Regions from separate parts of the Helicovermis profundi genome, predicted to be linked through region 1. Evidence: predicted binding sites of a transcription regulator. Region 1 holds the regulator's gene; each other region holds the start of a gene.
The links. Region 1 encodes LexA, which represses DNA repair genes until DNA is damaged. Its sites were predicted from a motif close to AGAACANNTGTTCT; they were not measured.
Positions count from the first base shown of each region.

Region 2: a site for LexA is predicted at 9,146-9,159, ahead of uvrB (excinuclease ABC subunit UvrB). Genes of this name have one in related genera too.
Region 3: a site for LexA is predicted at 3,501-3,514, ahead of recA (recombinase RecA). Genes of this name have one in related genera too.

Region 1 is NZ_AP028654.1:1,539,159-1,550,616, forward strand. It holds gene AACH12_RS06790 (carbamoyl phosphate synthase small subunit) at 1-962, shown strand, start outside; gene carB (carbamoyl-phosphate synthase (glutamine-hydrolyzing) large subunit) at 963-4,163, shown strand; gene lexA (transcriptional repressor LexA) at 4,243-4,863, opposite strand; gene yneA (cell division suppressor protein YneA) at 5,034-5,390, shown strand; gene AACH12_RS06810 (MORN repeat-containing protein) at 5,519-7,384, opposite strand; gene AACH12_RS06815 (methyl-accepting chemotaxis protein) at 7,661-10,399, shown strand; gene AACH12_RS06820 (hypothetical protein) at 10,403-11,122, shown strand; gene AACH12_RS06825 (DUF4280 domain-containing protein) at 11,134-11,458, shown strand, end outside.
Region 2 is NZ_AP028654.1:917,654-929,111, reverse strand. It holds gene nuoF (NADH-quinone oxidoreductase subunit NuoF) at 1-1,030, opposite strand, end outside; gene AACH12_RS03975 ((2Fe-2S) ferredoxin domain-containing protein) at 1,043-1,414, opposite strand; gene AACH12_RS03970 (NADH-quinone oxidoreductase subunit NuoE family protein) at 1,465-1,941, opposite strand; gene uvrC (excinuclease ABC subunit UvrC) at 2,381-4,237, opposite strand; gene uvrA (excinuclease ABC subunit UvrA) at 4,291-7,131, opposite strand; gene uvrB (excinuclease ABC subunit UvrB) at 7,141-9,129, opposite strand; gene AACH12_RS03950 (IS1634 family transposase) at 10,065-11,458, shown strand, end outside.
Region 3 is NZ_AP028654.1:1,851,734-1,863,191, forward strand. It holds gene AACH12_RS08215 (response regulator transcription factor) at 1-48, opposite strand, end outside; gene AACH12_RS08220 (AlbA family DNA-binding domain-containing protein) at 89-1,228, opposite strand; gene AACH12_RS08225 (selenium metabolism-associated LysR family transcriptional regulator) at 1,423-2,307, shown strand; gene recA (recombinase RecA) at 2,434-3,474, opposite strand; gene AACH12_RS08235 (competence/damage-inducible protein A) at 4,597-5,829, opposite strand; gene pgsA (CDP-diacylglycerol--glycerol-3-phosphate 3-phosphatidyltransferase) at 5,843-6,382, opposite strand; gene rimO (30S ribosomal protein S12 methylthiotransferase RimO) at 6,384-7,724, opposite strand; gene AACH12_RS08250 (DNA translocase FtsK) at 7,786-10,362, opposite strand; gene dapG (aspartate kinase) at 10,607-11,458, opposite strand, start outside.

The sequences.
Region 1 (11,458 bases):
TGACTGATCCTTCTTATTATGGACAAATTGCAGTATTAACTTACCCACTAATAGGAAATTATGGAATTGATAATAGTGTTAATCAATCAAAGTCTATAAAAGTTAGGGGGCTTGTTGTAAGTGAATTCAATAATTATGTTGATGAAAGTGATAGTAATTCTTACTCATTAAACGAATTTTTACTTAATAATCATATTACTTGTATTAGTGATATAGATACAAGACATTTAACTAAAATTATTAGAGAAAAGGGTGTAATAAATGGCCTTATTATTTCGAGTCTTAGTAGTATGCCAACATTAATTAAAGATATTAAGGAATATGAAAATATTAAACCAGTATATAAAATAAGCACAAAAAATATTTATAAGTTAAAGCCAAAAGGCCAGTCATTAAAAAGGGTTGGTGTTCTTGATTTTGGTATTAAAAAAAATATTTTAGATTCATTATTAGCTCGAGGCATTGAATTAATAATTTTTCCAGCTGACACAGATTTTGAGACAATTAATTCTTATAAAATTGATGGTGTATTTCTATCAAATGGACCAGGAGACCCAAAAGAACTTATAAATATTATAGAAACTGTTAAGAAAATTATAGATCATTATCCTACTTTTGGTATATGTCTTGGTCATCAACTAATAGCATTAGCACTTGAATGTAATACTAAAAAAATGAAATTTGGACATAGAGGCGCCAATCAACCAGTAAAAGATATCTTTAATAATAGGGTCTATATAACAGCACAAAATCATGGTTATGTAGTTGAAGAAAATACCATAGATTTAGATAAAATTACAATTACTCATATAAATGTAAACGATAATACTGTAGAAGGAATAAGTCATAAATTCAAACCAGTATTTAGTGTTCAATATCATCCTGAAGCTTCACCTGGTCCAAAAGACTCAGACTATTTGTTTGATTCATTTTTAAAATTACTACTTAAGAAGGAGGCATAAATGGATAAAATAAAAAAAGTACTAATAATTGGTTCCGGTGCTATTGTAATTGGTCAAGGCGCTGAGTTTGATTACTCAGGTACTCAAGCATGTAGAGTCTTCAAAGAAAATAAAATCGAAACTATTTTAATTAATAATAATCCAGCTACAATAATGACAGATAAAGAAATAGCAGATAAAGTATATATGGAGCCAATAACTTTAGAATTTTTAGTTAAAATAATTGAAAAAGAAAAACCTGATTCTATAATGATTAGCGTAGGAGGACAGACTGCCTTAAATGTTGGTATTGAACTTGAAGAAAATGGCCTTTTAGATAAATATCATATTAAAGTATTAGGTACTCAAATTGAAGATATTAAAAACTCGGAATCAAGAGATTTATTTTATAATAAAATGATTGAAATTGATCAACCCGTCTTAAAATCTTCTTTAGTGAAAAGTTTAGATGAGGCAAAAAATATAGCAGAGTTAGTAGGTTATCCATTAATAATAAGACCAGCATACACATTAGGTGGAAATGGTGGTGGAATTGCAGAAAATGAAGAAGATCTTGAAAGGATTGTTACTTCAGGACTTAACTTAAGCGTTACAAGTGAATTACTAATAGAGAAATCTATTAAAGGATGGAAAGAAATTGAATATGAAATGATGAGAGATAAAAATGGAAATATAGTAACTGTATGTAACATGGAAAATATTGATCCAGTGGGTATTCATACTGGAGATAGTATTGTAGTAGCACCATCGCAAACACTTTCTGATATTCAGTATCAAAATTTAAGAAATGCAAGTATAGAAATTATTAATAGTTTAAATATAGTTGGAGGTTGTAATGTTCAATTTGCTTACAATCAGATAAAAAAAGAGTATGTAGTTATTGAGGTTAATTCAAGAGTAAGTAGATCTTCTGCACTAGCTTCTAAAGCTACTGGGTATCCAATTGCAAAGATTACAGCAATGATTTCTTTGGGCTATACTTTAGATGAGATTGTAAATGATGTAACAAAAAAAACAAAGGCTTCATTTGAGCCTTCTCTTGATTATATTACAGTTAAAATTCCAAAACTTCCCTTTGATAAATTTAGAAATTCTAAAAATGAGCTTGGAACATCAATGATGGCAACAGGTGAAGTTATGGGAATTGGAAGGAATTTTGAGAGTGCACTATTAAAATCTATTAGATCTTTGGAAATGGAATATTTTTCTTTATATAATGAAGAATTTACACGATATACCTTAAGTGAATTATTGGATAAAATAAAATTTGTTGATGATATTAGAATATTTTATTTGGCAGAATTGATTAGAAGAGAAGTAAGTATTGACTTATTAGAAAGAATAACAAAAATAGATAAATTTTTTCTAAGTAAAATAAAAAATATTGTACTATTAGAAAAAAGCATTTTCAATAGAGATTATAAAACTATTACAAAAAAGGAAATTGAAAATTTAAAGAAAAATGGATTTTCAGATAAGGGCATTGCAAATCTAACTCTTTTTTCTACTGAATTATTAATTAGAGAATATAGAAAAAAATTAAATGTTTTTCCTTCTTATAAAATGGTAGATACATGTGGCGGTGAATTTGATGCAATAAGTCCATACTACTATTCATCGTATAATGTATATGATGAAATAAAGGTTAGTAGCAGAAAAAAAATAATTGTTATAGGTTCAGGTCCAATTAGAATAGGTCAAGGCATTGAATTTGATTATTCAACAGTTCATGCAATACTTGCTCTTAAAAAAAGAAATATTGAAACAATAATTGTAAACAATAATCCTGAAACTGTAAGCACCGATTTCAATTTATCTGATAAATTATATTTTGAACCAATAACCTTTGAAGACGTTATGAATATAATTGATAAAGAAAAACCATATGGAGTAATACTTCAATTTGGTGGACAAACATCAATTAAGCTAGCTAAAAAATTTGAGGAAAATGGAGTAAATATATTAGGGTCAAGATATGATGCTCTGCATAAAGCAGAAGAAAGAAGTGAATTTATAAAAATCCTTGAAAATGAATCAATACTATATCCTAAAGGTTTTGGAGTGGATAATAATAATTTAAGTGAAAATGTAAAAAATGAGCTATCTTATCCTGTATTAGTTAGGCCAAGCTATGTACTTGGTGGACTTGGAATGAAAATAATATATGACTACAATAATTTATCATCTTACATCAATAATGCATTTAATAATAATCCAAACAATACTATATTAATTGATGAATATGTTGATGGAATCGAAATAGAAGTTGATGGAATAAGCGATGGAGAGGATATATTTTTACCAGGTATAATGGAACATATTGATCGAAGTGGTATTCATTCAGGAGATAGTGCTCTTGTTTTTCCGCCAATAAATTTAAGTAAAATAGTATTGGATGAATTATTTGTTATAAGTAAAAAAATTGTTACTGCAATTGGTATTGTGGGCTTATTTAATATACAGTATGTATTATCAAATAATAAAATTTATATTATTGAGGTAAATCCAAGGTCCTCAAGGACAATTCCTTTTATTAGTAAAGCAAGTGGTATAAATTTAGTAGAAAGCTCAATTGATATTATTTTGGGAAATAAAAAAATTAAAGAATTAGATTTAGAGTCTAAAGAACATAATAATGGATATTATATAAAAAGTCCTGTGTTTTCAACTTATAAAATAAAAAATGAAGATACCATTTTAGGTCCTGAGATGAAATCAACAGGAGAAACAATCAGTATTGATAAAACTTTTTATGGAGCATTTTATAAGTCTATGATTAAAATTGGGATAGAAGGAGAAAATATAAAAAAAATATTTTTTTCAGGTGGCAAAAATAAAACTGAAGAAATTGATGTAATAATAGGGGATTTAATAGAAAATAATGTCAATATATATGTAAGTGAAGAGGATTATATTTATTATAAAAATAAATATAATCAAAAGTGTGATTTGATACATGAAGTAACTTTTAGTGAAACAATTGTGAAAATAAAAAATAAGGAATTTGATTTTGTAGTAAGTCTTTCTTCGTTTAATGAAAAATATAATTCGTATTTCAAAAAAATTAGAAGAGGAGCGATTGAAAACGGTCTTCCATGTATTACGAGTACTGATTCTATAAAACATCTAGCAATTATGTTATCTAAGAATATTAAAAAGAAAAATTTACAAGTATATAATATTAATATGAAAGAATTGTAAAATAACAAAAAAGTAAGGCGTTAGACCTTACTTTTTTTACATATATTCATATGTAGTCAGCATAATCTTATTATGTTGACTACATTCTTCTAAACACACCTTTTACAATCCCAAGAACAGAAACGTCTTTAGAAATAATTGGGCTAAGTGCAGAATTTTCAGGTTGCAACCTAATATGATCAGATTCTTTATAGAAAGTCTTGACAGTAGCTGAGTCATCAATAAGAGCCACAACAGTATCACCATTTTTAGCTTGATTTTGCTTTTTTACTATTACATAATCTCTGTCAAATATGCCTGCTTCAATCATGCTGTCACCTTGAACACGTAACATAAAAAATGTTCCTGAGTTAACCATGTCGCTTGGAACAGGAAATTGTTCTTCTATGTTTTCAACTGCTAAGATGGGAACACCTGCAGTTACATTTCCAACAAGAGGAATATATGCCGTATTAGTGTTAATTAGTGATGTATCACTTAATGTGTCTTCAAGAATTTCGATTGCTCTTGGTTTAGTAGAATCTCTTCTTATGTAACCTTTTTCTTCAATTTTTTTTAGATGTCCATGGACAGTTGAAGTAGATTTTAGTCCTACAGCAAGGCAAATCTCTCTAACAGAAGGTGGATAGCCTTTCTTTGCTACTTCTGCTCTTATATAGTTTAAAATTAGAACTTGTTTTTTTGATAAATCAGAATACAAATTAAACACCTCAATATTTTTTAGTCTCGTAACCGTTCAATATACAGTAGTATATCATATTAAAAAAAAATAATCAAACAAACGTTCTGTTTTTTCTTTACAAAGAACAGACGTTCGGTTATAATATAACTAACAGAACATTTGTTCTAAAAATAGGGAAGGTGATTTAATTGATTAAAAATTCTAATTTACATACTAACTATATAAGAAAACCTCACAGAAAAAGAAAAATTAGAATAACTAACAAAAAAAGGTTTACATTTTTTATGATTCTAATTTTTACTATTATTATTTCTCTAGGTTATACTTTGAATATTGCAGAAGGAGCAAGCAAAACAGAATATACTGCCGTAACAGTTTCATACGGTGATACTCTATGGTCTATTGCAAAAGAATATAATGAAGAACATTTAGATTCAAAAGAAGATGTACGAACAATTGTTTACGTTATTCTAAATGAAAATAATATTGATGCAAATAAAATATATCCAGGTCAGATTATTTATATTCCATTAACTTTTAAATAACTTTACTAATTACCTTTGCTAGCTACATTAATAAAGACAATAAGGTATCTGATAAAAATATTGTGTTATGATTAAAAAAACAATCTAAAATCTATGAAGATTTTAGATTGTTTTTTATATATAATTTTCTACTTATAAAATTGTATACTTTCTATATGTGTTTCTTTTGCAGTAAATATTATTTTTAAATTATAGTTAGTTAATATATATATATAGTCGCTATATTCAATGTTATTAATATTATATATATTTATTTTGCTTGGTTCACCGATTAAGCTTTTTACTATCGAAGCTGACATAGTTGTATTGATATTGTCAACTGTAATACTATTAGTTATAATAACCTTATTTACACTCATTATGTGGTTTTTGTTGTATTTAAAATTTATAACCATTCCTAAATCAGTATAGATAAAAGTAATTTCAGAACTATTTTTTATAATGTTCGAGTCAGGTGAGCCAATAGAATTTAAAATTTCTTTATCACTTTTTCCTAAAAATTCTTGAATCACAAGGTCATTATTCTTAAAATATCCAATAAATATAGGGTTATTGGCAAGATATAAAGTTCCTAAACCATTATAAGCACCATTTTTGAAAGTTCCACTGTATATTGTTTCACTGTTATCAAATTTAATTCCTTGGCCACTATATAAACCGTCTTTAAAGTTACCACTATAAATGATATTATCTTTTTTATAAAGCACACCAAAATCATTATATAATCCTTTTTTAAATCCACCTTCATATATTAAAAGACCATCCTTGTTATATAAGCTTCCAACTCCGTTAAAACTATTATTTATAAAAGCTCCTGTATAGACGATTGGATTTTCCGGAGAATTTGCAAATAAAGTGCCTTCTCCATAAAACTTGCCTTTTTTAAATACGCCACTATATTCTACATAATTATTATCACTATTATAATATAATACGCCATCACCATCATAAAGATTGTTTTCAAAATTTCCTTCATATTTAATATTCCCGTTTGAAAAATATTCCTTTCCTTTATCGAAATATTTACCATTTTTAAATTCGCCTTCATATATAATTTTGTTTTTTGAATACAAAATTCCATGACCTACATATTGTCCATTTAAAAACTCACCTTCATAAAGAATGTCACCATTAGACTTATATAAACTACCCATACCAGCGTATTTTCCACTTTCAAATCCACCTTCATATTTTAGAGCAGAGTTTTCAAAGTATTCCTTTCCATTTCCTAAATACTCATTATTTTTAAATGAGCCTGAATATTTTATATTACCATTTTCATACAATAAAGTACCATCACCTGAATACTTACCATTCACGTAATTACCTTTATAAATCAAATTTCCAAAATTATCATAGCTTTTTCCATTTCCATTATATTCACCGTTTGCAAAATATCCTTCGTATTGAACATCCTCATTATTATAATATTTAATGCCATAACCATCATAACTCCCACTTTTAAAATCACCTTCATATTTTTTGTGGTTTAAATTATCAAAGAAAATACCTTTTCCATTGTAGAGTCCATTAGAGAATTCACCTATATATTTTTTATTAGAATTATCATAAAATGCAGTACCACTAGCATCGGGTAAACCATTACTTATTTTTCCAGAATAAATTAAATTTTTGTCAATTTTATTATTATAAATTTTTGCATTTCCTGTGTAAGTGATCTCACTAGTGCTATAAAATTTTTTATAAAGAATAGTATTGTTGGAAAGATATTTATATCCTAAAAAAATAGCAATAATTAGCAGTAAAATTAATATAATAATTGCTCGCTTTGAAATGTAATATCTACCAATTGAAAAGTAGTTCTTTAGAGAAACTTCTTTTTTACTTATATTACCAACTAGTTTTGTTACGAGTTTTCTAGACGATTTAAAAGGAGCTCTTGTTATTTTTCTTTTAGTAACAGAAAACTTTCTTCTAATAGGTCTGATCACAATATTTAATAATATTTGAAATTGAGCAATAAATTTTTTCATAATAACTCCTTATATAATGAAGCTTTATCATATCTTTTTTATACACAATATTTATGTAAAAAAAACATATTTTCATAAAATAATATTTATAGAGTAAAAAATTGTTTTAAATTAAAATAAATAGATATATATATTATATATATTTATTTTATATTTTCACAACAATTATTTTGTAAATAGGTTTAGTTAATTAGAATTTTCAACCTTGTGATAACACCTGTATACACCTTTTAAATAATTAAGTTGTTTGAATAAAAATGAAAAGGAGTATTAATTATGAAAAAACATGCAGTGTTTTTTACGTTTTTATTATTTATTATAGGTATTTTAGCTTATGTAATAATATCAAATTCTTACGTATTTAATGAACCTGTTAGTACGTTTACATATGGCAATATTAATATTGAGGATAGTGATAAATTCAATTATAAAGAGTTGTATATTGATTCAGATAATAACTATGGTTTATTAACGTTAAATATAACAACTTTGAAAAAATTGGATTTTTTAGGTATTTTTAAGTCTAGTAAAAACTCTTTATATTTAGACTCTTCAAATTACTATATTGTAAAGCTGAGCAAAAATAAAGTTGAAAATCTAATTCATCTTTCTTATGAAAATAAAAATCTTAGTAGTTTAGTTGTAGGGAAAAATGGAGATATCTATGCACATTTTGTTGAATATGGAAAATTTGATTCATGGATAAAGAAAGAAAAAATTATACATTTTGATAATTATGGCAAACAAAAAGAAATAGTTTTTAGCAAAAATTATAGTGAAGAAGATGCTCCTTATTTAACGGGTCAAATAAAAAATTTGTCTTTGGTTGAAGATAAGTTGGTTTTTTATTTAGATAATAAAATTAATTTAACGAAATATGTATACTATAAGCACTCACTAAAAGAAAAATTTTCTATTAATTTAGAAGAAATTAATGGAAACGTGATACAAATATATAGCGATTTAATTGGAAATACATTCTTCTATAATTCAAACAGTCAAATTTATTTAATTGATAGCTCTTTGAATTTGAAACTAGTAAATAGCTTTTTAAAAGAAAAACTAATTATTAATAATATTTTTAAGTTTAATAAGGATTTATTAATATCTTTAACTGATAGGAACAATAATTCCCTTATAAAAAAACTTACAATAAATGGTACACAAGATTATCTTATAAATAACACAAATTTTAATAATAATGTTTTAAATAGCAAATATAATTTGTCAGAAAGAATTGTATTTTTTAGAATTGTATTCTATTTAATTTTTCTATTCTTTATTTTACTTGTAATTTACACATGTAAATATTTCTATAAATATATATTGCAAGAAAAATTATCAATTTCCTTAAAAATGACATTAATTATTATACCAGTTATTTTTATTATTATGTTTGTTTTTGTTTTTTATAGTGTAATAGGTGAGTTCAAAAAATACAGTGATGACATAAAAAATGGTAAATATATTCAATTTAATACATTGATTGATAATCAAATAAAATTGATTGAAGATAAAAAAGGTGATAAATATTTAGTAGACTTTATCAAGAACATAAAAATATACAAGGAAATTGACAAAGAAAAATACAAAGCGTTTTATTCATTATTAACTAAAGAAGGTTATATTGGTCTTAGAGTAAATAATGCAAGTAGTAATTTAGAGGATTTGGCTAGTATAACTAAAGATATTCGAGGGATATATGTAGTAGTTGATATTGTTAAATATAATGAAGTTTACAAAATATTAGATACTGAAAATAATTTTATGATGTTTCAAAAAAGAATTTTAGGGAATAATTCATCATTTAAAAAGGCAAAAAATGGAGAAATAATCAATGCAATTGGTTCAAATGATAATTATATCTTTACTATGAAACCAATTTTTGATCAAAGTGGTAAGGTAATAGCAATTATTCAAGTAGGAATGAAATATGCAGGATATAGATCAAATGTAGACGGAACTTTTACAACAAATTCCCTTAAGCAAATATTGATAGTAACATTATTACTAGTTTTTATAATAGTGTTTGTTTTGAATATATCTCTGAGAAAACTGATTCTACTTACAAAAAGTGTTAAAGAAATATCTAATGACAACTTCAATGTATTAATAGATGTTACTACAAATGATGAAGTGGGTGATCTTTCAAAGGTATTTAAAACCCTTATGGCAAATTTAAATAATTATATCAATGATATGAAAGAACTAAATGCAGTTTACTATAAATTTGTTCCTAAGGAAACGATCGCTTTGATAGGTGAAAAAGATATAAAAGATGTGTGTTTAGGAGATAATAGTAAAAAAAACGTAGGTGTTTTATTTGTGACTATAAACAATTTTAGAAGTAGCATATCAAATTTTAGTGAAGAAGAAATTATTAGTTTTATAAATAAGCATTCGTCAAAGATAGGACCAATCATTAGAAAAAATGGCGGAATTATTGAAAGTTATACTGATAATGGATTGATAGCAATTTTTCCAAATCACATAGATGATGGAATTCAAACAAGTATTGAAATTTCGCGGGAATTTAACAGACTTACTGAAGCTGATAATTCATTCAATAATGTAAGTATGTTTTTAACTAAAGGTGAAGTATTGTTTGGAATTATAGGAGAACAACTCAGAATACAAAGTACATTTATTTCTGAAAATATTGAAAAAAATAGGAATTTAATGAGTGCTTCAACTTCAATGGATATTTCTTTTATGATAACAAAGGATGTATATAAAAGCTCAGAATTAATAAAAACGTTATCAAATATTAGATATTTAGGTGATTTAAAAGGAATTAATCAAGTTTATGATGTATTTGAATCTGATAAGAATTCAACTAAAACATTGAAAGCGTACTATAATAACGACTTTAGAAAAGCATTAGAATTTTTTAATGCTAAAGAATATCTAAAAGCAAGAAGCTTGTTTGTATCGATATTAGAGAAAAATATTAATGACGGAGTAGCAAGATACTTTTTTTATGAGTCAGATATAAGATATAGAGAAAATAGGTGATGCATGTTTAGACAAATTAAAAGAAAAAAATATACTGGTAGTAATGTAAAAATTTCAAATATACCTAAAAGATTTCAAAAAAGTATGTTTTACAAGACAAAACATTTGAATCCATCTGATTTAAATGAAAACACATACTCAAATTTACAAAATTTGCTTGGAAACAAAGAAACTATAAAATTACTAGAAGAATTAGGTAATCTTGAATTTGTTGAAAATTCAGATAATTCTTTTTTGCTTAAAGAATTAAAACGTGAAAATAAAACTAAAGAAGCGAGAAATAACGAAAAAGATCTTGGGTTTATTCTTAAAGATAGAAAAAACTCATATGTTAAAAAAGGAAAAAGAAATAAATTTATACCTGGAAATAACTATTTAAATAAACCTTTAACTTCAGGATCTGATTGGCACCATAGAATAGATGGTTTTGTAGCATTTGTAAATATAATGAAAGGTTATGATAAAACAAAAGATGAAAAAGAAATCGAAACAAAAGAATATGATATGTTGCTAAATAATGTTGAAAAAAATAAAAGAGATGTTGTTGAAATGATTTTTAAAATGGTGAGTAATTTACCTGATTTCAATGACGATGATGAAGTTTTAAATAGATATTTTAAAGTAATAAAATTTATAATTGCTTCTGGTATAGATATTGATAATTTAATTAAATTAAGAGGGAACTATAAGAATCAAAAAACTAGTATGATTAATGACGTATAGGAGGAATTATTATGGGTTTTTTAGTTGTAGCTGGAGCGCAATTACAATGTTCATTTGGAGCAGCCCCATCTAATTTGACAGTATTACCACTGAACAAGGTATTAGCAGGTGCTCCTGCTGCAAATATTATGGATAATAAACCAATGGTGAACATTTTACCATTTGGAACTTGTATGTCACTAGCTAATCCTATGGTTGCTGCAGCAACTGCTGCGGCAATGGGGGTACTAACTCCACAACCATGCATTCCAAATGTTGCTGCTCCGTGGGTGCCGGGCTCAATGACAGTATTAATTGGCAATCAACCTGCATTAAACAACAATAGCAAAGCAATGT
Region 2 (11,458 bases), 620 kb from region 1:
CAATATTGTTAAACCACTCAGCACCATTTAATATAATTTGTGCAATATTTGCATAAGTTTCAACATTATTTAATAATGTTGGTTTTCCAAATATACCCTTTACTGCTGGGAATGGTGGTCTAGGTCTTGGCATACCCCTTTGGCCTTCAATTGAAGCAATTAATGCAGTTTCTTCGCCACAAACAAACGCTTCAGCACCAAGTCTAATTTCAAGATCAAAATCAAATCCAGAATCAAATATATTTTCACCTAATAATCCATACTCTTTTGCTTGTTCTATAGCAATTTCTAATCTATGAACAGCGATTGGATATTCAGCTCTAATATAAACATATCCTTTAGAAGCTCCAATTGCATAACCTGCAATTGCCATAGCTTCGATTACTGCATGCGGATCACCTTCAAGTACAGACCTATCCATAAATGCTCCTGGATCTCCCTCATCAGCATTACAAGCTACATACTTTTGATCATTTACCGCATTATATGTGAATTCCCATTTCATTCCTGTAGGGAATCCTCCACCACCACGTCCTCTAAGACCTGATTTTTTAACTGTTTCAATTACTTCTTCTCGACTCATTTCTTTTAATGCTTTTCCAAGTGCCTTGTAGCCATCAAAAGCAATATATTCTTCTATATTTTCAGGATTAATAACACCACAGTTTTTAAGTGCTATCCTTTTTTGTTTTTTATAAAACTCAACATTATTCAAAGATTTTATTGTATCATTTTCAATTGAATCTTTGAATAACAAATCTTTAACAATCCTACCTTTTAATAAATGTTCACTTGTAATTTTTTCTACATCTTCAACGCTCACTCTTGAATAAAATGCGCCTTCAGGATAAACAATAACAATCGGACCTGCTTCACAAAGTCCAAAGCAACCCGTTTTTACTAATTTAACTTCATCAGATAAATTGTTTTTCTCTAATTCATCTTTAAATTTTTCTTCAATACTTACTGAACCTGATGAAGTACAACCAGTACCTCCACAGATTAATACATGTGATCTATAAAAATCCATTAATGAACCTCCTTATTTTCCTTCTACCGCACCGATAGTATATTCAGTAACAACTTTTCCATTTACAATATGTTCAGCTATAATTTTTCTAGCTTTTTCTTCTGTCATTTCGACATAAGTTACTTTTTCTTTACCATCTTTATATACTTCAACGATTGGCTCAAGTCTACAAACTCCAATACATCCAGTTTGTGTTACTTCGACATCTGTAAGCCATCTTTTATTAACTTCTTCAACTAAAGCAGCTAGTACCGGTCTAGCACCTGCAGAAATACCACAAGTAGCCATTCCAACAACTATTCTTGTACCTTTTCCGTCTTCTCTTAATCCGACTTTTTGTCTAGCATTTTCTCTTATTTTTGCTAATTCCTCTAAAGATTTCATCTGTATCCTCCTTATTGATTGAGTGTTTCACCCTTTCGAAGCTAATAAATTTACTTATATTTAGCTAATATTTTAGGTACATCTGACTCTACTAATCTTCCGTATACGTCTTCATTTACTGTTAATACTGGAGCTAAACCACAGGCACCAATACATCTTGTAGCTTCAAGAGTAAATTTACCATCACATGAAGTACATCCAACTTTTACGTCTAATTCACGTGACATTCTATCAATTATATTTTGAGACCCTTTAACGTAACACGCTGTACCTAAGCATACTCCAATTACAAATTCACCTTTAGGCTCTAGTGTGAATTGTGAATAAAATGTCACAACTCCATAAATCTCTGCAAGAGGGACATTTAATTTTTCAGAAATCCTTTTTTGAACTTCAAAAGTTAATGCACCAAAAATTTTCTGTCCTTCATGAAGAACTGGCATTAATGGTCCCTGAGTTCCCTTGTACTTTTCAATAATTTGGTCAAGTTTTTCGAAATTCTCTTTGGTCAAGGTGTTTTTGGCCATGATTTACCTCCTAATTCAACTTAAAATTTATTGTTATAACTTTTATTTATAATTAAACCCACTATAAATAAATTTTACTTCCCAACCTTTTTCGTTAATATAATAACACTTATAGACCTAAAATAGTAGCTATTTTTTATGTAGTTATTATTGCAGTTAGTGTAATTAAGTGTGTAACTCTTGAAAACAGCTATATAGAAAATACTGTATACAATACGTTTTATACATATGTTACAAAAACTTAATATTAACGCAAATTTGTTTGTTTATCTTTTTTTTAACTTTCCGAACACGTTGAAATTCCACGAACAAAAGGTATTATTTTAAACAATATTCTGAATATTACGAATAAAGATTCTTTTTATTTATTGTTACCTTAAAAACAAAAATAAAGTTGATTAAAAATAATTCAATTTAAATTTAATCAACTTTTTATTTACTAAATAATAGTATTAAAATATTCATTTATTTTTTTTGCTAAAATTTCAGTTATACCACTTACTTTTCTTAATTCAGATATTTTGGCATTTTTTATATTTTCAATTGACTTAAACTCTTTTAATAATTCCATGCGTTTAATTTTACCAATTCCATCTATCTCTTCAAGAATTGATTGTGTCATTTCTTTACTTCTTAAATTTCTATGATAGTTAATTGCAAATCTATGTACTTCTTCTTGCACTCCATAAATAAATTTGTACAATTCTTTTTTTTCTTTCAAATTATAGTAATTGTTATTATAATATAATTTTTCCGTTTGATGCTTATCATTTTTTACCATACCTATTACGGGTATATTTAATTTCAGCGCACTTAAAATTTCCAAAACTGCATTTACATGACCTTTACCACCATCTATTAATAACAAATCAGGAAAAATTATAAATTTATCTTTATTCAAAGAAAAATTTCTTTCAATATTTTTCCTTTCCTCTATACCTCTCTCAAATCGCCTAAATAAAATTTCTTGCATTGAACCATAGTCATTAGGACCTTCAATTGTTTTAATTTTAAATCTTCTATAGTCAGTTCTCTTTTTCTCAAGTCCTTCATAAACAACCATAGATCCTACCGAATAAACACCATACATATTTGAAATATCATAGGATTCGATTCTAAAAACATTATCCGTATTTAAAATTTCTTTAAGGTCATCATTTATTTTTTTATTATTATTTAATTTAATATTAATACTATCTTCAAATTTATCTAAATACTCTATTGCATTATTTACAACCATATTTATTAGTTTTTTCTTTTCCCCTTTTTGAGGAATAATCACATTAACTTTTGTTTTCGTTTTATTGTTAATCCACTGTGAAAACAACTCACCATCCTCAAGTTTAAAAGGAAGTAAAATTTCTTTTGGAACTAATTGAACACCGGAATAATATTGAAAAACAAATTTTGATAAAATTGTTTCTTTTTTAATTCTATGCGTTTCTTCAATCACAAATTTTTCTCTACCAATTATTTTTCCACCTCTTACAAAAAAACACATTATACAAGTTTTATCTTTAAGGCTATATAAACCAAATACATCTTGATTTATATCGACAGGTGAAACAGCCTTTTGTTTTTCGCTAAGCAGCCTCATAGAATTCATTATATCTCTATACTCAGCAGCTTTTTCAAAATTTAGTTTTTCTGCATAACTTGTCATTTTACTTTTAATAATCTCAAAGAGCAATTCGTACTTTCCACTAAAAATTTCTGATATTTCTCGTATATATTTATCATATTCCTCTTTGTTTGCATTTCCAGTGCATGGACCGATACACTGTTTTATATGAAAATTTAAACAAGGTCTTTCACCCGATTTTTTAAGTTTTTTATTACATTTTCTAATCGGGTAAACTTTATGAATAATTTCCATCATTTGATTCAATGCATAAACATTGGTATAGGGACCAAAATAAAGTGATTTATCTTTTGTAACTCTTCTTGTAACAAAAACTCTTGGATAATCTTCTTTAATCGTTATTTTTACATAAGGGTATTGTTTATCATCTTTTAGTGCAATATTAAATCTTGGTTTATATTTTTTTATTAGCGTTTGCTCTAAAATAAGTGCTTCCATTTCAGTATCAGTAATTATATACTCAAATTCCTCAATATTTACTACCATAGTTTGAACTTTAGGAGCATGTGAATTAAACCCTCTAAAATATGAACTCACTCGATTCTTTAAACATTTTGACTTACCAACATATATAATATTGTTTCTCTTATCTTTCATTAAATAAACGCCTGGCTTATCGGGAAGTTTTTTAAGTTGTTCTTTAATATCAAACATATATTGCTCCTAATGTAAATATTAATATTATCAGTTAATTAAAATAATATTACTTATATGCCATTTTGTTTTAGCACTTTTCTTAAATATTCTCCAGTATAAGAAACTTTATCCGCTGCAATATGTTCTGGTGTTCCACATACTACTACGGTTCCTCCTTTATCTCCACCATCTGGTCCAAGATCAATTACGTAATCGCATGATTTAATCATATCAAGATTATGCTCAATAATTAGTACAGTATTTCCTGTATCCACCAGTCTTTGTAGTACTTCAATTAAATTGTGTACATCTGCCATATGAAGTCCTGTTGTTGGTTCATCAAGTATATAGAGCGTTCGTCCAGTACTTCTTTTGCTTAATTCCGATGCTAATTTTATCCTTTGAGCCTCTCCACCCGAAAGTTGAGTCGACGGTTGACCTAATTTAATATAATCAAGTCCTACATCGTGAAGCGTTTGTAATTTTCTTTTTATTTGTGGAACATTTTCAAAAAAGCTTAAAGCTTCTTCAACCGTCATATTAAGTATATCGTAAATATTTTTACCCTTGTATTTCACTTCTAGTGTTTCTCTATTGTACCTTTTTCCTTTACACACTTCACACTGAACATAAACATCAGGTAAAAAATGCATCTCAATTTTTATAATTCCATCGCCCTTACAAGTTTCGCACCTTCCACCTTTTACATTAAAACTAAATCGACCTTTTTTATAGCCTCTTTTATTTGCTTCTTTTGTTTTTGCAAAAATATCTCTTATATGATCAAATACACCTGTATATGTAGCAGGATTAGACCTTGGAGTCCTTCCTATTGGCGACTGGTCAATATCAATAACTTTATCTATTAAATCAAGTCCTTCAATTCCAGTGTGTTTACCCGGTTTTGCTTTACTTTTATAAAGTTTATTTGCAACAGATTTGTATAGTATTTCATTTACTAATGTGCTTTTACCTGATCCTGAAACACCTGTTACTACTGTAAAAACACCTAATGGAAAATCTACATCTATATTTTTAAGATTATTTTCACTTGCACCTTTTACAGAAATCCACTCATCTCTATGTTTCCTTCTTTTTGGGACTTCAATTACTTTCTTTCCCGACATATATTGACCGGTTAGAGAGTTTTCATTTACTAAAATATCATCAATAGTGCCTTCTGCTATTACATAACCTCCATGTTCACCTGCACCTGGGCCTATATCTATAATATGATCGGCACTAGCAATAGTTTCTTCATCATGTTCGACAACAATAAGAGTATTTCCAATATCAGTCAATTTTCTAAGTGTTACTAATAATTTGTGATTATCCTTTTGGTGAAGACCTATGCTCGGCTCATCAAGAATGTAAAGAACTCCAACAAGACCTGATCCAATTTGTGTCGCTAACCTGATTCTTTGTGACTCTCCTCCAGAAAGAGTTTTAGCAGTTCTTGCTAAATTCAAATAATCTAATCCAACATTTTTAAGAAATTCAAGTCGTCCATTAATTTCCTTTAAAATTTGTTCAGCGATTATATTATTTTTCACGCTCAAGTTGTTTGTTAAATTTTTAAAAAATTCAATAGAATCTCTAACTGAATATTCTGTTATATCAGATATATTTATTCCATCTATTGTAACCGCAAGCACTTCATCTTTTAACTTCTTTCCTCCACATTTATCACATTTAACCACACTCATATACTCTTCGATTTTTTTATGCATATAATCAGAATTTGTTTCATTATATCTTCTTTCTAAATTTGTAATCATACCTTCATATGGAGCTTTATATTTTCTCACTCCACCAAATTTACTCTCATAATTAAATTCAAGTTCCCTTTTGCCCGTTCCATACAATATTTCTTTAATTACTTTTTTGGGCAGCTTATTAAATGGTGTACTAGTATCATAACCATTATCCACCAATACCGTAGTAACTAGTTGAAGGTAATAAGTTCCTTCTCCACTATTTGCAAGGGGTGCGATTGCACCTTCTTTAAGACATAATGTGTAGTCCGGAATAACTAAGTCTTTATCAACTTTAGAATCATAACCAAGTCCTTTACATTTTTCGCACGCACCATACGGAGCATTAAAGGAAAAAATTCTTGGTTCAAGTTCACTTAAACTTATTCCATGTTTTGAACATGCAAATTTAGTATTAAAAGATAAATCTTTATCTTCATTGATAATATTAATTGTTATAAGATTCTCAGTTAATTTTAGAACAGTTTCTATAGAATCAGTAAGTCTTGTTTCAATACCTTCTTTAATTTTAAGTCTATCAACAATTATATCAATAGAGTGTTTAATTTTTTTATCGAGCTTAATCTCTTCACTTATATCTTTAAGTTCACCGTCAATTCTAACTCTTACAAAGCCCTCTTTTCTTATTTTTTCAATTTCATTTTTATGCTCACCTTTTTTACCTATAATTATTGGTGCAATAATTTGAATTTTAGTATCGCTTTTAATTTTCATAATGCTATCTACAATTTGATCTACACTTTGCTGTTCAATAATTTCTCCGCAAATCGGACAATGTGGTAGACCTATCCTCGCATAAAGCAGTCTTAAATAATCATATATTTCTGTTACAGTTCCAACTGTGGAACGTGGATTTCTATTGGTAGTTTTTTGATCAATTGATATAGCAGGAGAAAGACCTTCTATATATTCAACATCCGGTTTTTCCATCTGCCCTAAAAATTGTCTAGCATAAGAAGATAAACTTTCTACATACCTTCTTTGACCTTCAGCGTAAATCGTATCAAAAGCTAATGAAGATTTTCCTGATCCACTTAGCCCAGTTATAACAACAAACTCATCACGAGGTATATCAATATCGATATTTTTAAGATTATGCTCTTTAGCACCTTTAACTCTAATATATTTTTTACTCATTATTTTCTCCTATATCATTGTCTTAAGCTCTTCAATTTTATCTCTTAATTTTGCTGCATTTTCAAATTCCAACTTCTGTGATTCTTCATACATTTGTCCTTCTAATTCTTCTAATAATGATATAATTTCTTCTTTAGACATATCATTTAATATTTCTTTTTCTTCTAAATTAAAATTATAAAGTTCATTGTTTTCAACTGTTTTTGTTGCTTCAATAACATCCCTAACATTTTTAAGTATTGATGTAGGAGTAATGTTATTTACTTTATTGTATTTTTTCTGAATAATTCTTCTTCTTTCAGTTTCATCAATTGCAAATTTCATTGATTTTGTAATCCTATCCGCATATAATATAACTCTTCCATTTACATTTCTAGCAGCTCTACCAATAGTTTGTACTAATGCAGTTTCTGATCTTAAAAATCCTTCTTTATCTGCATCTAAAATTGCAACTAAGGAAACCTCTGGAATATCAAGACCTTCTCTTAATAAATTGATTCCTATCAAAACATCAAACTTCCCAAGTCTTAAATCTCTAATTATCTCCATTCTTTCCATAGTTTTTATATCAGAATGGAGGTACTTAACTTTCATATCCATTTCTTCAAAATATTTTGCTAAATCTTCTGACATTTTTTTTGTCAAAGTTGTTATAAGGACTCTTTCATTTTTCTGTACTCTTAACTGAATTTCATTATATAAATCATCAATTTGACCTTTTATTTTTCTTACTTCAATTGTAGGGTCAATAAGCCCAGTTGGCCTAATTATTTGTTCTACTATAGTCTCACTTTTTTCCTTTTCATATACATTTGGAGTCGCGCTTACAAATACTACTTGATTTATTAAACTTTCAAATTCTGTAAAGTTAAGTGGCCTATTGTCTTTAGCCGATGGAAGTCTGAATCCATAATCTACTAAATTTGTTTTTCTAGATTGATCGCCTCCGTACATTCCTCTTATTTGAGGAATCGATACATGTGATTCGTCTATAACTATTAAAAAATCGTCAGGAAAAAAATCTATTAATGTATAAGGTCTGCTTCCAGGTTTTCTGTTTGCCATAATTCTAGAGTAATTTTCAATACCTTGACAAAAGCCAACCTCCCTAAGCATCTCAATATCATAATTGGTTCTTTGCTCTATTCTTTGAGCTTCAACTAACATCCCTTCATCTTTAAAAGCTTTAATCGTCTCTGCAAGTTCTTTTTCTATTTCAATTATTGATCTTTCAATATTTTCTTTTGTTGTTACATAATGAGAGGCCGGAAAAATCGAAACATGATTTCTATATCCTAATATTTCTCCTGTTATAACATTAATTTCGCATATCTTTTCAATTTCATCTCCAAACATTTCTATTCTAATAGCTTTTTCACTCGACTGAGCGGAAAATATTTCTATTACGTCACCTCTAACTCTGAAAGTACCCCTTTTGAAATTGATATCATTTCTTGAATATTGAATGTCTACTAATTTTTCAATTATTTCATCTCTTGTTTTTTCCATTTCCGGTCGTAAAGACAAGACTAAATTTTTATAATCAATTGGATTACCAAGACCATAGATACATGATACAGAAGCAACTATAATAACATCTTTTCTCTCAAAAAGTGCTGCAGTTGCCGAATGCCTTAACTTATCAATTTCATCATTAATTGATGCGTCTTTTTCAATGTAAAGATCTCTTGCAGCAACATAAGCCTCAGGCTGATAATAGTCATAATAACTTACAAAATACTCAACTGCACTATCTGGAAAAAATTCTTTGAATTCACTACATAACTGAGCGGCAAGCGTTTTGTTATGAGCTATAACTAATGTCGGTTTTTGTGTTTTTTCTATAACGTTCGCAATAGTAAATGTCTTTCCTGATCCTGTTACACCAAGTAAGGTATTAAATTTTTTCCCTGAAATAATGTCTTCACTTAATTTTTCAATTGCTTCAGGTTGATCTCCCGTAGGTTTGTATTCTGATACTATTTTAAATTCATTCATATTACACTCCATTTATCAAACATATGTTCGTTTTTTATTATATTATTTTTTTTATATTTCGTCAAATGGAAAAAAATATGTATAAAATAATACTTCACACCAAAATCAGGTGTAAGGCGTATTATTTTATACATATTTTTTTCTACCTTGTAAAACATACACTTTTATGACGGTATCTTATGCCAGAAACAAGTGCATGGCGTATTATTTTATACATATTTTTTTCTACCTTATAAAACATACACTTTTATGACGGTATCTTATGCCAGAAACAAGTGCATGGCGTATTATTTTATACATATTTTTTTCTACCTTATAAAACATACACTTTTATGACGGTATCTTATGCCAGAAACAAGTGCATGGCGTATTATTTTATACATATTTTTTTCTACCTTATAAAACATACACTTTTATGACGGTATCTTATGCCAGAAACAAGTGCATGGCGTATTATTTTATACATATTTTTTTCTACCTTATAAAACATACACTTTTATGACGGTATCTTATGCCAGAAACAAGTGCATGGCGTATTATTTTATACATATTTTTTTCTACCTTATAAAACATACACTTTTATGACGGTATCTTATGCCAGAAACAAGTGCATGGCGTCTCTTTTTACCTTAATAAATTAAATACAAATTCATAATTTCATACTTTAGATGGCTATTTTTTGACTTTACCTTGTTAATAAAAATGTATATAAAATAATACGACTTACACCTAGTTTTGGTGTGAAGTATTATTTTATATACATTTTATTCTACCTTGCAAAAATAAATATTTCTATAACGTTCCTGAGTTTGACACTTAAAATAAAAAAAATACGTCTAAAGATTGAATTTTAGGCGTTTTTTTATGCTGAAATTTAAAATAATTTGTTGTACGGTGTGCTACAATGTGATATAATAATAATGGGTGATACTTTTATGTTTATAAAATTAACAACAAGTAAAAAATCTAAATTTACAAAAGTTTATTTAGTTGAGGGATATAGAGATAAAACTGGTAAGTCTAAACAAAGAACAATTAAAAAATATGGAAATTTAGAAGAATTAGAAGCTAAAGATCCAAACATATTAGAAAAATTAAAATTTGAAGCTAAAAATATGAAAAAAAACGAAGTAGTTATTACTCATAACCTTTTAAAGGCAAATTCTGAACAAGAAACAGATAAAAATTATGGATATTTTTTCTTAGACAACATCTATAAAAGTCTTGAAATAGCTGAATTTATAAAAAAATATAAATTTGAAAAAAACTTTAAATATGATCTTGATGAAATACTGAGATTACTTACTTTTTCTAGAATACTTAATCCAATGAGTAAAAAAGCTACTGTAGCTCATCAGGATGAATACTTTAAAGAATTTAATGTAGCTTTAAAATCAGTCTACAAATCATTATCAAATCTTTCAGAAATAAAAATAGATTTACAAAATCATTTAAATAAAAAAGTTTCAGAGACTTATGGTCGAGATACATCACTTGTTTTTTATGATGTTACAAATTATTATTTTGAAACGGAAATAGAAGATGATTTAAAGAAAAAGGGACCATCAAAAGAAAAAAAGAGTACGCCAATCGTTCAAATGGGTTTACTTATAGATTCAAATGGTTTACCAATAGCTTATGATTTGTTTCCTGGTAATACTCATGATAGTAGTACACTTATTCCATTCATTAAAAATATGAGAAAACAATATAACTTTGGAAGAGTTATATTAACTGCTGATAAAGGTTTGAATAGTGGTAAAAATCTGGCTTATTTAAAATCTAAGAATGATGGTTACATCGTTTCACAGAAAATAAGAGGTACGTCTAAAGCATTTATGGATGAAGTATTATCAGATGAAGGTTATGCATGTAATCCAAATGGAACCTTTAAAATAAAATCATTTTTTAGAGAAAGAGAAACAAAAGATGAAAATGGAGAAAAAATTATTTTAAAAGAAAAAGTAGTTTGTTTCTGGTCAAAAAATTTTGATGATAGAGAAAAACATAAAAGAGAAAAGTTAGAAGAAAGAATTACCACATATTTAGAGTCGCCATCAAAGTATAAATCATCAAATAGTTATGGTATAAAAAAATATTTAAAGTTACAAAATCTAGATAAAAAAACAGGTGAAATAAAGGATATAGAGCCATATATAGAGTTTGATGAAGAAAAATATAAAAGAGACGTAAGTCTAGATGGTTATTATACAATAGTAACTAGTGAACTTGATCTTAATAATGAAGAAGTTATAAAAAAATATCGTGGACTATGGAAAATAGAAGAAAGTTTCAGAGTGCTAAAAACGGATTTAGAAGGTAGACCGGT
Region 3 (11,458 bases), 310 kb from region 1:
TATATTAGGATCATCATCTACTATAAACACTTTTTTATTTCTGCTCATTTCATCCTCTCCATTTCAATTGTTTTATTTAGCTTTTACCTTAGTTTTTGTTTAAACTATTCATTCCTGGCATTACTACTTTAAAAATATTTGTTTTTCTAATATTTATAAATTGTACTCTTTCTTCGAAACTTGATTTTATAAAAAATAATCCTCTATCAAGATTTTTGCCACTATCTACTATTAAAAAAACATTATACAACCAGTTATTTCGTCTTCTAGGATTCGAATTATGTATTAAATTATTAACCCTTTCTTTCCCAAATGTACTACCTGGATTACTTACAACAATTTTTCGCTTTCCAACATTTATAAGTATTTCTCTGGATATATCAAAATAATCCCTATGTATTAAAGCATTAATAACCGCTTCTTTTACAGCATCAACAGGATAATTAATATCTAAATTCATAAAATAGTTAACCACTTTATCAATCATATCAAAAATATTTCCTTTAACAAACACAACCTTTTTATCTTTTGAAAATCGATTTACAATTCTTATACCAGTATAGGGCAAAAAAAGTTGTGGATTCTTACAAAACATAAGTACTCCGCCAAGAGTAGGAACAAAAGAATCACTATCTTTATCATAATGAAAAATGCCAAGATTATTCAGAAGAGAATAATTATCTACTTGATTAATTAAATTTATTTTTCTCAAATAGCTATCAATCAAATCTTTATCATATACATCTAAGCTCATATTAAATAATGGTGTCTTTTCATTGTTTATAATGCCATTATATTGAAGCATACTCGCAATTTCATCTCTTCTAGCAACATCTGTAGTTGAACCCCGTCTAAGATAGAACGCGCCTGTTTGACGCATTTGATGCGGTTTTTGAAAACTCCTAAATATAATAATTACGCAAACTTCTTTTTTTTCAACCTTAACTTTTTCTACTCTTACAACAAGTGGAGGGTCACATCTTAAACTGAGTAATTGCTGAATAGATTCTTCCCTATACTCTTTATCACCAATTCCTTTAATAACTTTTGTCTTATCTACAACACCAATTATTATATATCCTCTTCCGCCTTGGCTGTTTGCAATCGCAATAATATCTTTTGCCATTTCTTTTTTACCTGATTCACATGTAATATCAACTTCTTCTTTAAAATCAAGTTTTGGTCCTTCATTTTGTTTTAGTAAAGAATATAATTTTCCTTTATTCATATATTACTCCTATAAGAATTAATTAGCTTTCAAAAACTTAAAATTTTATTATTAATAATAACTACTTCTAAAGCAAATCTATCTATACATATATTTTAACATACAAATGCATACAATATATTAAAAAAATATTATAAAATCTGTTATAATGTACATGAATGTAAGTGAATTATTCTAAATTATAGAGGTGAAAAATGGATTTTAAACAATTAGAAAGTTTTGTGACAATAGCTAAATTAAATAGTTTTTCTAAGGCTGCTGAAAAATTATTTTTAACACAACCTACAATTAGCAACCATATTCATATACTTGAAAAAGAACTCGATACAGTATTATTAAATAGATCAAACAAGAAAGTTACATTAACAAAAGCAGGAGAAATACTTTTTGAAAATGCAATAAATTTATTAAATAAAAAAGAACAAACCTTTTTTGCGCTTAACGAATATAAAGGCAAACTTGAAGGTAAACTCGAGATTTCTTCTAGTACTATACCAGAACAATATTTTTTAAGCACAGTTATTAAGAAATTTAGTAGCAAATATCCCGATGTAAAATACACGCTCCTTAGAAATGACACAAAACAAGTTATAGATAAAATACTACTTGGGGAAATTGATTTCGGACTTGTAGGAGCCATGGAAAACAATAAAAACTTAGAATATATCAATATACTAGAAGATGAAATCGTTTTAATAGCTCCTAATAATTCAACATTTAAAAACGTTAAAGAGTTGTCAATCGAAAATGTACTAATGTATCCTATAATTTTTAGAGAAATTGGTTCTGGCACAAGAAAAACTGTTGAAACTGCCCTTAAAAATGCAAGAATTGATATAAGTAAATTAAATGTTATTGCTACAATTGAAGATAATGAAACAATAAAAAAAATGGTCGAGAGTGGCTTTGGAATAAGCTTTATGTCTAAAAAAGCAATAATTAATGAAGTAAAACTTAATCTTGTAAAAGAAATTAAAATTAAGGATATTGACATCGTTAGATATTTTTATTTTGTTTTTCATAAAAAACGATCTTTATCACCACTAAGTGAAGAATTTAAAAATTTTATAGTAAACTAAAAACTAAAATATTTTCAAAAAAACAAACTGCTAAAAGCCTCGTTACTTAGACTTTTGCAGTTTATTTTTTGTTTTCTATACTATTATGCAGTTAACATTTATACAGTTTTTCACTATATGATCTTCCTAAATTTCTCCAGTTTCTTGATTCGGAGCATCTACAGTCTCAATCAAATTATAATGAATTCTTACTCTTTCTTCAATTTCATTTAAAATATCTAAATTCTCAAGCAAGTAATTTTTTGAGTTATCTCTACCTTGACCAAGTTTTTCATCTTTATAGCTGAACCAAGAACCAGATTTATTAACAATATCAGCTTTAACAGCACAATCTAAAATACTTCCTTCTTTAGAAATACCCTTACCATACATAATATCAAATTCAGCAATTTTAAATGGAGGAGCCACTTTATTTTTAACAACTTTTACTTTAGTTCTATTACCAATAATTTCTCCATCTTTTTTTAGTGTATCAATCTTTCTTACATCAAGCCTAACACTTGCATAGAATTTAAGTGCATTACCACCAGTAGTAGTTTCAGGGTTACCAAACATAACTCCAATTTTCATTCTTAACTGATTGATAAAAATAACACTTGTATTTGACTTTTTAATAGCACCAGTAAGTTTTCTAAGAGCTTGTGACATAAGTCTTGCTTGAAGACCCATATGACTATCACCCATCTCACCAGTAATCTCAGCTTTTGGAACAAGAGCTGCAACTGAATCTACAACTATAATATCAACAGCACCAGACCTAACTAATGCATCGACAATCTCAAGAGCTTGTTCACCAGTATCTGGTTGAGATAGAATTAAATTATCTGTATCAACACCAATATTTTTAGCATAAACAGGATCAAGAGCATGCTCAGCATCAATAAATGCCGCTACACCGCCTTGCTTTTGTGCTTCTGCTAGAGCATGAAGAGAAACCGTAGTTTTACCTGAAGACTCAGGACCATATATCTCTATAACTCTACCTTTAGGAATTCCGCCTATACCAAGCGCTATATCTAAATCCAAAGAACCCGTTGGAATACTTTCAACATTTAACCTTGAACCCTCATCACCTAATACCATAATTGAACCCTTACCAAATTGCTTTTCTATCTGACCTAGTACAGTATCAAGTGCTTTTTTTCTATTATCATTTACTTTTGCCATTAAAATTTCACCAACCCTTTAAAATTAGAACAAATGTTCTGTTAAGTATATTATATCGAAAAAAACCAGTATGTCAAGACTCGTGAACAAAAAAAGCAGTGCGATTAATTGAAATAAAATAATATTTAAAACAAGCTCCTAAGTTTTAAATATTATTTTATTTCAATTAATCATAGGGCTAAAAGCCCGCGGCCAAGCAAAACGAAGTTTTGATAGGCTGCACTGCTTATATAACCTTAACAAATAATTATTCCACTCAATTAATCATAGGGCAAAGAGAGCGGTGAGTTTAACAAAGTTAAACGTTCCGTACTGCTTATATACCCTTTACAAGCATTAATCATTAAGAAAATTTTTAAAATAATTATTTAATCCAATTAATCATAGGGCTAAAAGCCCGCGGCTAAGCAAAACGAAGTTTTGATAGGCTGCACTGCTTATATACCTTTTACAAATAATTAATCATTAATAAATTTTAAAATAATTATTTAATCCAATTAATCATAGGGCTAAAAGAGAGCGGTGAGTTTAACAAAGTTAAACGTTCCGTACTGCTTATATACCCTTTACAAGCATTAATCATTAAGAAAATTTTTAAAATAATTATTTAATCCAATTAATCATAGGGCTAAAAGCCCGCGGCTAAGCAAAACGAAGTTTTGATAGGCTGCACTGCTTATATACCTTTTACAAATAATTAATCATTAATAAATTTTAAAATAATTATTTAATCCAATTAATCATAGGGCTAAAAGAGAGCGGTGAGTTTAACAAAGTTAAACGTTCCGTACTGCTTATATACCCTTTACAAGCATTAATCATTAAGAAAATTTTTAAAATAATTATTTAATCCAATTAATCATAGGGCTAAAAGCCCGCGGCCAAGCAAAACGAAGTTTTGATAGGCTGCACTGCTTATATACCCTTTACAAGCATTAATCATTAAAAAAATTTTAAAATAATTATTTCATCCAATAAATTTAACAATTTTAACTTTTCTCCGCATAACTTCTATTTTTATTTTAACACAAAATACATATTTTTACAATTCGTTCTTCTACAATAAAATAAAATTCTAAATTTTAAGCCATGTAAAACTTAAAATTTAGAATCTATTACACATTAAGTCGTCACTATTTTCCTAATTTCATTAAATGCAAATAAAGCAGTATTCATCCTAATTCTTTCTCTACCACCTCTAAAGTTCTTTTTAAATATAAAGGTATTATCAAAATATTTTATACCGATATATACAAGTCCAACAGGCTTTTCTTCACTTCCACCATTTGGACCTGCAATTCCTGTAACAGTGATACATATATCAGATTTTGTTTTTTCATAGAGTCCATCTAGCATTTCTAGACAAACTTCTTCACTAACAGCTCCAAATTCATCTAAAGATTGTTCGCTTACATTTAATTCTTTAACTTTTGCTTCATTTGCATAAGTAATTAAAGAACATTTATAAATATCAGATACGCCAGAAAAATCTGTAATTAATTTTGCAATAAGCCCACCTGTGCATGACTCTGCTGTAGATATTGTAAATTTCTTTTCTAAAAGAAGATTTATAGTTGTTTCAGGGAGTGACATATCTTCATAATTAAAAATATATTCACCTATTCTACTTGTAATTTCATCAACTATAGGATTAATCAACTTATAGTTTTCTTCTTCATTTTCACTACTCGAAGTAACTCTAATAAGCACTTCTCCACTTTTAACATATGTGGCAATAGTTGGGTTGCTTTGATTTTCAACTATATCCATAATTTTATCTTCAACTTTTGATTCACCCATACCAAATACTTTAATAAATTTTGAAGTAATTATATTTTTATTCATCTTTTGAAGTTCTTTAGAAGCGTAATTTTCAAACATTGGATTTACTTCTCTAGGCGGTCCAGGAAGTAAAAGAGCCATCTTTTTACCTTTTTTAACTATACACCCTGGCGCTGTACCAAAATCGTTATCTAAAATAATAGAATCTTTAGGGAAATATGCCTGTCTAAAATTATTCTCAGTAATATTTCTTCCGTATTTTTTAAACCTTTCGATTAAACCAAGCTTAACTTCTTCATTAAGTACTAAATCAAGTCCTAATGCATTTGCAATAACTTCTTTAGTAATATCATCCTTTGTCGGCCCAAGTCCACCAGATGTAACTATTAAATCAACTTTTTCGTAAAGTCTATTAATATCCTCAATTATCCTGTCTTCATTATCCCCTACAGTAGAATGGTACATAACGCTAATACCAAGTTCATTTAATTTTCTAGATAGATACTCACTATTAGTGTTTAATGTCATACCCATTAATAGTTCAGTTCCTATTGTAAGTATAGCTGCCTTCACATTATCATCTCCATTAATTTAAAACATTTCTATTTTTATAAATATAATCGATACCAGAAATTACAGTTGCAATAGTTGCAATATATAAAGTAATCATATCAATTCTAATATTTAATCCATTAAATGGTGCATTATTTAATAAAAGCATAATTATAGCTAGTATTTGAGTATTAGTTTTAATTTTGCCCCATATACTTGCAGATATAACGACACCTTCACTTGCTGCAACTGCTCTAAAAACACTAATAATTAATTCTCTTGAAATAATTATAAATACGAAATACGAACTTATTTGGTCCGTTTGTACAAAACCGATTAAAGCCGCAGCAACTAATAATTTATCTGCAAGTGGATCCATAAATTTACCAAGTTTCGATACTAAATTTAATTTTCTCGCCAAATACCCATCTAAAAAATCAGTTATTGATGCAAGAATAAATATAATAAGCGCCACATAATTTGGTGAATCTACACTAAAATTATTAAGTAAAAAATACAAAAATACAGGTACTAATAATATTCTGCTAAGTGTAATTTTATTAGGTAAATTCATATCAAAACTCTCCTATCAAATCATATTCCATAGAATCAATTATTTTTACTGATATAAATTCGCCTGTTTCAAGTTCTTTTTCAGTATTAACATATACGATTCCATCTACTTCCGGTGCATCATATGAACTTCTACATAGGTATACGTTCTCTTTAGGCACTTTTTCTTCTACAATTACTTCTATTTCTCGTCCAAAAAATTTATTAAGATTATCTGATGAAATTTGTACTTGAATAGCAAGAAGTTCATTTTTTCTATTTTCACGAATTTCTTCATCTACTTGGTTTTTCATTTTAGCTGCAGCTGTGTCCTCTTCAAGTGAATAGGCAAACACTCCAACTTTATCAAGTTTTACATCTGAAATAAATTCTTTAAGTTCATTAAATTCCTCATCAGTTTCACCAGGAAAACCAACTAATAAAGTCGTTCTAATAACAATATCACTAACTTTTTCTCTAAGTTTATTTATAACACTGTAAAGCTGCTCTTTAGAAGTATTTCTATTCATTCTTTTTAACACAGAATTAGATGCATGCTGAATTGGTATATCAATATATTTAACAACCTTATCAAGAGTCGCTATTGCATCAATTAATTCATCATCAATTACATCTGGATAACAATATTGCAGTCTAATCCATTTTAAACCTTCAATTTTATTAAGTTCTTTTAAAAGAGCAGAAAGCTTATATTTACCATACAAATCAATTCCATATCTTGTAGTGTCCTGTGCTATTATAATTAATTCTTTAACTCCACCACTAACTAAATCTTTTGCTTCAAGAACTATATCTTCCATTTTTCTACTTCTATATTTACCTCTTAATTTGGGAATAATACAATAGGTACAAAGGTTATCACAACCCTCTGAGACTTTTAAAAACGCATAATAATTGGGAGACAAAAGTATTCTTGGAATATTTTCATCAATATCATCGTCTATATCTCCAGTTGCAGTAATTCTTTTGCTATTAATTTCTTTATTACTTAAAATTTCATCAATAATATAATAAATATTTACAAATTTTGTTGTTCCAATAAATGCATCAACTTCTGGAAGTTCTTTTTCAAGTTCATCCGCATATCTTTCAACCAAACAACCCGCGGCTACAAAAACTTTACATATACCATTTTTTTTATGTTCTAATAGCTCTATAATCGTATTAATTGATTCTTCTTTTGCATCTCCAATAAAACCACAAGTGTTTACAACAATAATATCAGCTTTTGATGGATCAAGTTCAATATTATAATTATTTTTGCTCATTATACCAATCATCATCTCAGAGTCTACTTGGTTTTTAGCACAGCCAAGTGTTTCAAAATATATTTTTAAATTCATAATTTTCCTTTCTTTTATATAAGTATTTATTATTTTATTGATTTACTATCGATCAAATACATCACAGATTTTCGCTAGTAGTGTTAAGATTTTCTCCGCTTGAATCCTCTTCTAAAAAACTTGGTCCAACTAATACTTCTCTTGGTTTACTTCCAGCACTTGGACCTACAATACCCCTTTCTTCCATTTCATCAACAATTCTAGCTGCCCTATTATATCCTATTCTAAACTTTCTTTGAAGCATTGAAACTGAAGCCTGCTTAGAATTAATTACATGCTCTATTGAGGGTCTTAAATATTCATCATCATTATTATCAATAAACAAAGTGCTTGAAGTGTTTTCTAAAATTCCTTCATCATAATTAACTTGACCAGATTGTCCTTTAACAAATGCAACTAAATTTTCAACTTCTTCATCGGAAACAAAGGCACCCTGAACTCTCATAGGTTTAGATAATCCAACTGGTGAAAATAACATGTCTCCTTTACCAAGAAGTTTTTCTGCACCACCCATATCAAGAATTGTTCTTGAGTCAATTTGGGAACTAACTGAAAATGCGATTCTTGACGGAATATTTGCCTTAATTAAACCAGTAATTACATCAACTGATGGTCTTTGAGTTGCAACAATTAAATGAATACCAGCAGCTCTAGCCATCTGTGCCAATCTACATATCGCGTCTTCAACTTGGTTTGGCGCCACCATCATAAGGTCGGCTAGTTCATCTATAATAACAACTATTTTAGGCATTTTTTCAAGATCATTTTTCTCAGCTTTTTTATTGTATGAATTAATATCACGAACAGAAGTTTCAGCAAAAGTATTATATCTATTTGTCATTTCCTGAACAGCCCAATTTAATGCAATAGATGCTTTTTTAGGATCAGTCACTACAGGAAGTATCAAATGAGGTATACCATTATAATTATTAAGCTCAACAACTTTAGGATCTATCATAAGGAGCTTTACTTCATCAGGCCTTGCATTAAAAAGAATTGATGCAATTAAGGTATTAACACATACACTTTTACCAGAACCTGTAGCGCCTGCAATAAGTAAATGTGGCATTTTAGATAGATCACTTACTATAGAGTTACCTGAAATATCTTTTCCAAGTGCAAAGCTTAATTTCGATTTACTATCCCTAAACTCTTTAGTATCAAGGACATCTTTTAAAGTTACAAGCGAAGTATTTTTATTTGGAATTTCAATTCCTACTGCTGCTTTTCCTGGAATTGGAGCGATAATTCTAATTTGCTGAGCTGCAAGTCCAAGAGCTATATCATCTGAAAGATTAACTATTTTACTAACCTTAACACCAGGGCTTGGTTGAAGTTCAAACATTGTAATAGCTGGCCCCTTACTAATTTGAACAACTTTTGCTTCAACTTTAAAGCTAGCTAAAATTGATTCAAGTTTCCTTGCAATATCTAAAATTTCTTTTTTATTTGATGTTCCTGTAACTTTACTATTACTAAGCATTTTTACACTTGGAATAATATAATTTTCATACTCCATATGTGATGCTTTTTCTAGATCATTTTCAATTTTCTTAACTTCTTTTTTACTAATTTTTGAATTTTCTTTTTTTATCTCTTTATTTGTTTTTACTTGAACGTTTTGAGTTTCACCGGACTTATTCATTTCATTATTATTAATACTACTAGCTGTACTTGGCTCACTCACAACATTTGATTTTACTTCGTCATCAAATGCATTGATTTTAATACTCATACTTTCTTCTGACGAAGTATTTACAGCATTACTGGGTAAACTTACACTAGTAGAAGTTTTTTCTATATTTTTATCAAGAACATAATTATTGCTATCAAAGTCGCTAAATTTTTCAGTTTTTTTCTGCTTTATCTCTTCTATATTTTGTTTAATGTTTTCTTTTGATACAGCTTTCTTCTCTTTGTATTGTCTATTAGCATTTGTAACTACATTCGTTGCAAATTTCTTTTGTGAATTAAAGATATCTACAATTGAAATTTTGGTGCCGATTACAATTGCAATAAATAAAAGAATAAGGGAAACAACATAAGTTCCAATTTTTCCAAACAATCCAACTAATGCATAGGATAAAAGCGTACCTATAGAACCAGACGACGTACCAATTACGCCGTAGTTAAATGCAGTAATCACTCCATCTATAGATAAAACTTTAATATTAGTAAGTTTATAACCTTCCATAGAAATATCATAAATTAAATTACTATATATTGCTAAAATACTAAAAAATCCAAGTAAAATAGAAAATATATACTTTTTTCTAACAGTTTTAAGGTTATTGTTTATAATGAAAAATATAATAAAAAATACAACATAAGGTACTATATATGCAGTTTTAGAAAATAGGCCAAGATATATTTTTTTTATGGTTTCACCAACAATTCCCATAGCAAAAGTGTGTAAACTAAATACAGAGATAACTGTAAAACCTATCAAAAGAATCAATTTCACTTCATAAATTAATTTAGATTCAAAGTTACTCTTTTTTTCGCTTTTTTTTGAACCATTAGTTTTTTTAGTATTCACTTTTTTAGATTTAGTAGATTTTTTTACACTACTACTTTTTTTAGCATTAGGTGATTTTTTTGTTTTACTTTCTTTTTTTACGCTATTTTTCTTATTCATAAAAACCTCCCCATCCAGAGTATTATATCATAGGTTTGGTGATTTAGGGTAAAAAAAGCCCATAAAACATAGCGCGCTGTAACAGCTAACCATATTCTATGAACTATTTGTCCGATGCCTTAGAGTTCTAATACCCCCACTTCTTAAAAAAACGGGGGATAAAGAACTCTAAAAAGGCCCTGGATTATGTTTTCTAAGATTCAGTGGGAGTAAAAACTCCCTCCGAATCCAAGAAATTCATTTATTAAAGATTAAATTCATTATGAAGCACATTTATGGCATCATTTTTTCTACTACTATCAATTAAGCACCAAATTGTAGTATTTGAATCACTTGATTGTAATATTTCAATGCTATTTCTACTTAAGGAAAGTACAATCCTTTTCATTACTCCAGGTATTCCATTAATTCTATGTCCTATAACTGCTATTTTTGAGCAATTATATTTTATTTCATATTTTAAAGAAAGTTCTTCAATTATCTTATTCAATTCTTTTTCTTTTTCCATTTTAATTGTAAACACTTTTTCATCTTCAAAGAAATTTATCATATCAATAGAAATTTTTTCTTTTTCCATCTTATTAAGTAACATTTCATTTCTATAATCACTTGAACTTATATAAATAGTATATTGCAGTATATCGCTTTTAGCTGTTACCGCTGTAAACAAACCTTCTTTTGAAAACATTTTACCCTCATTATCAATCCCAATTGTAGTCCCTTTAGAATCATTAAAGGTATTCTTAATTTTTAACTGTTTATTACTATGTTTTGCAACTTCAACTGCTTTATGATCTACTACTTTTGCACCATCTATTGCCATCTGATATATTTCATCATAAGTTACAGTATCAAGAACTCTAGCACTCGAAACTATTCTTGGATCCGCAGTCATTATCCCATCAACATCTGTATATATTTCTATAGACTCAGCATCAAGTGCAGCTCCAAGTATTGCAGCAGTGTTATCACTTCCACCCCTACCTAAGGTAGTTATTTCTCCATTTTCACTAACACCTTGAAATCCTGTTACTACAACTATATTATTTTCTTTTAAATACTTTAATATTTTTTCAGGATTAACTCTTATAACATT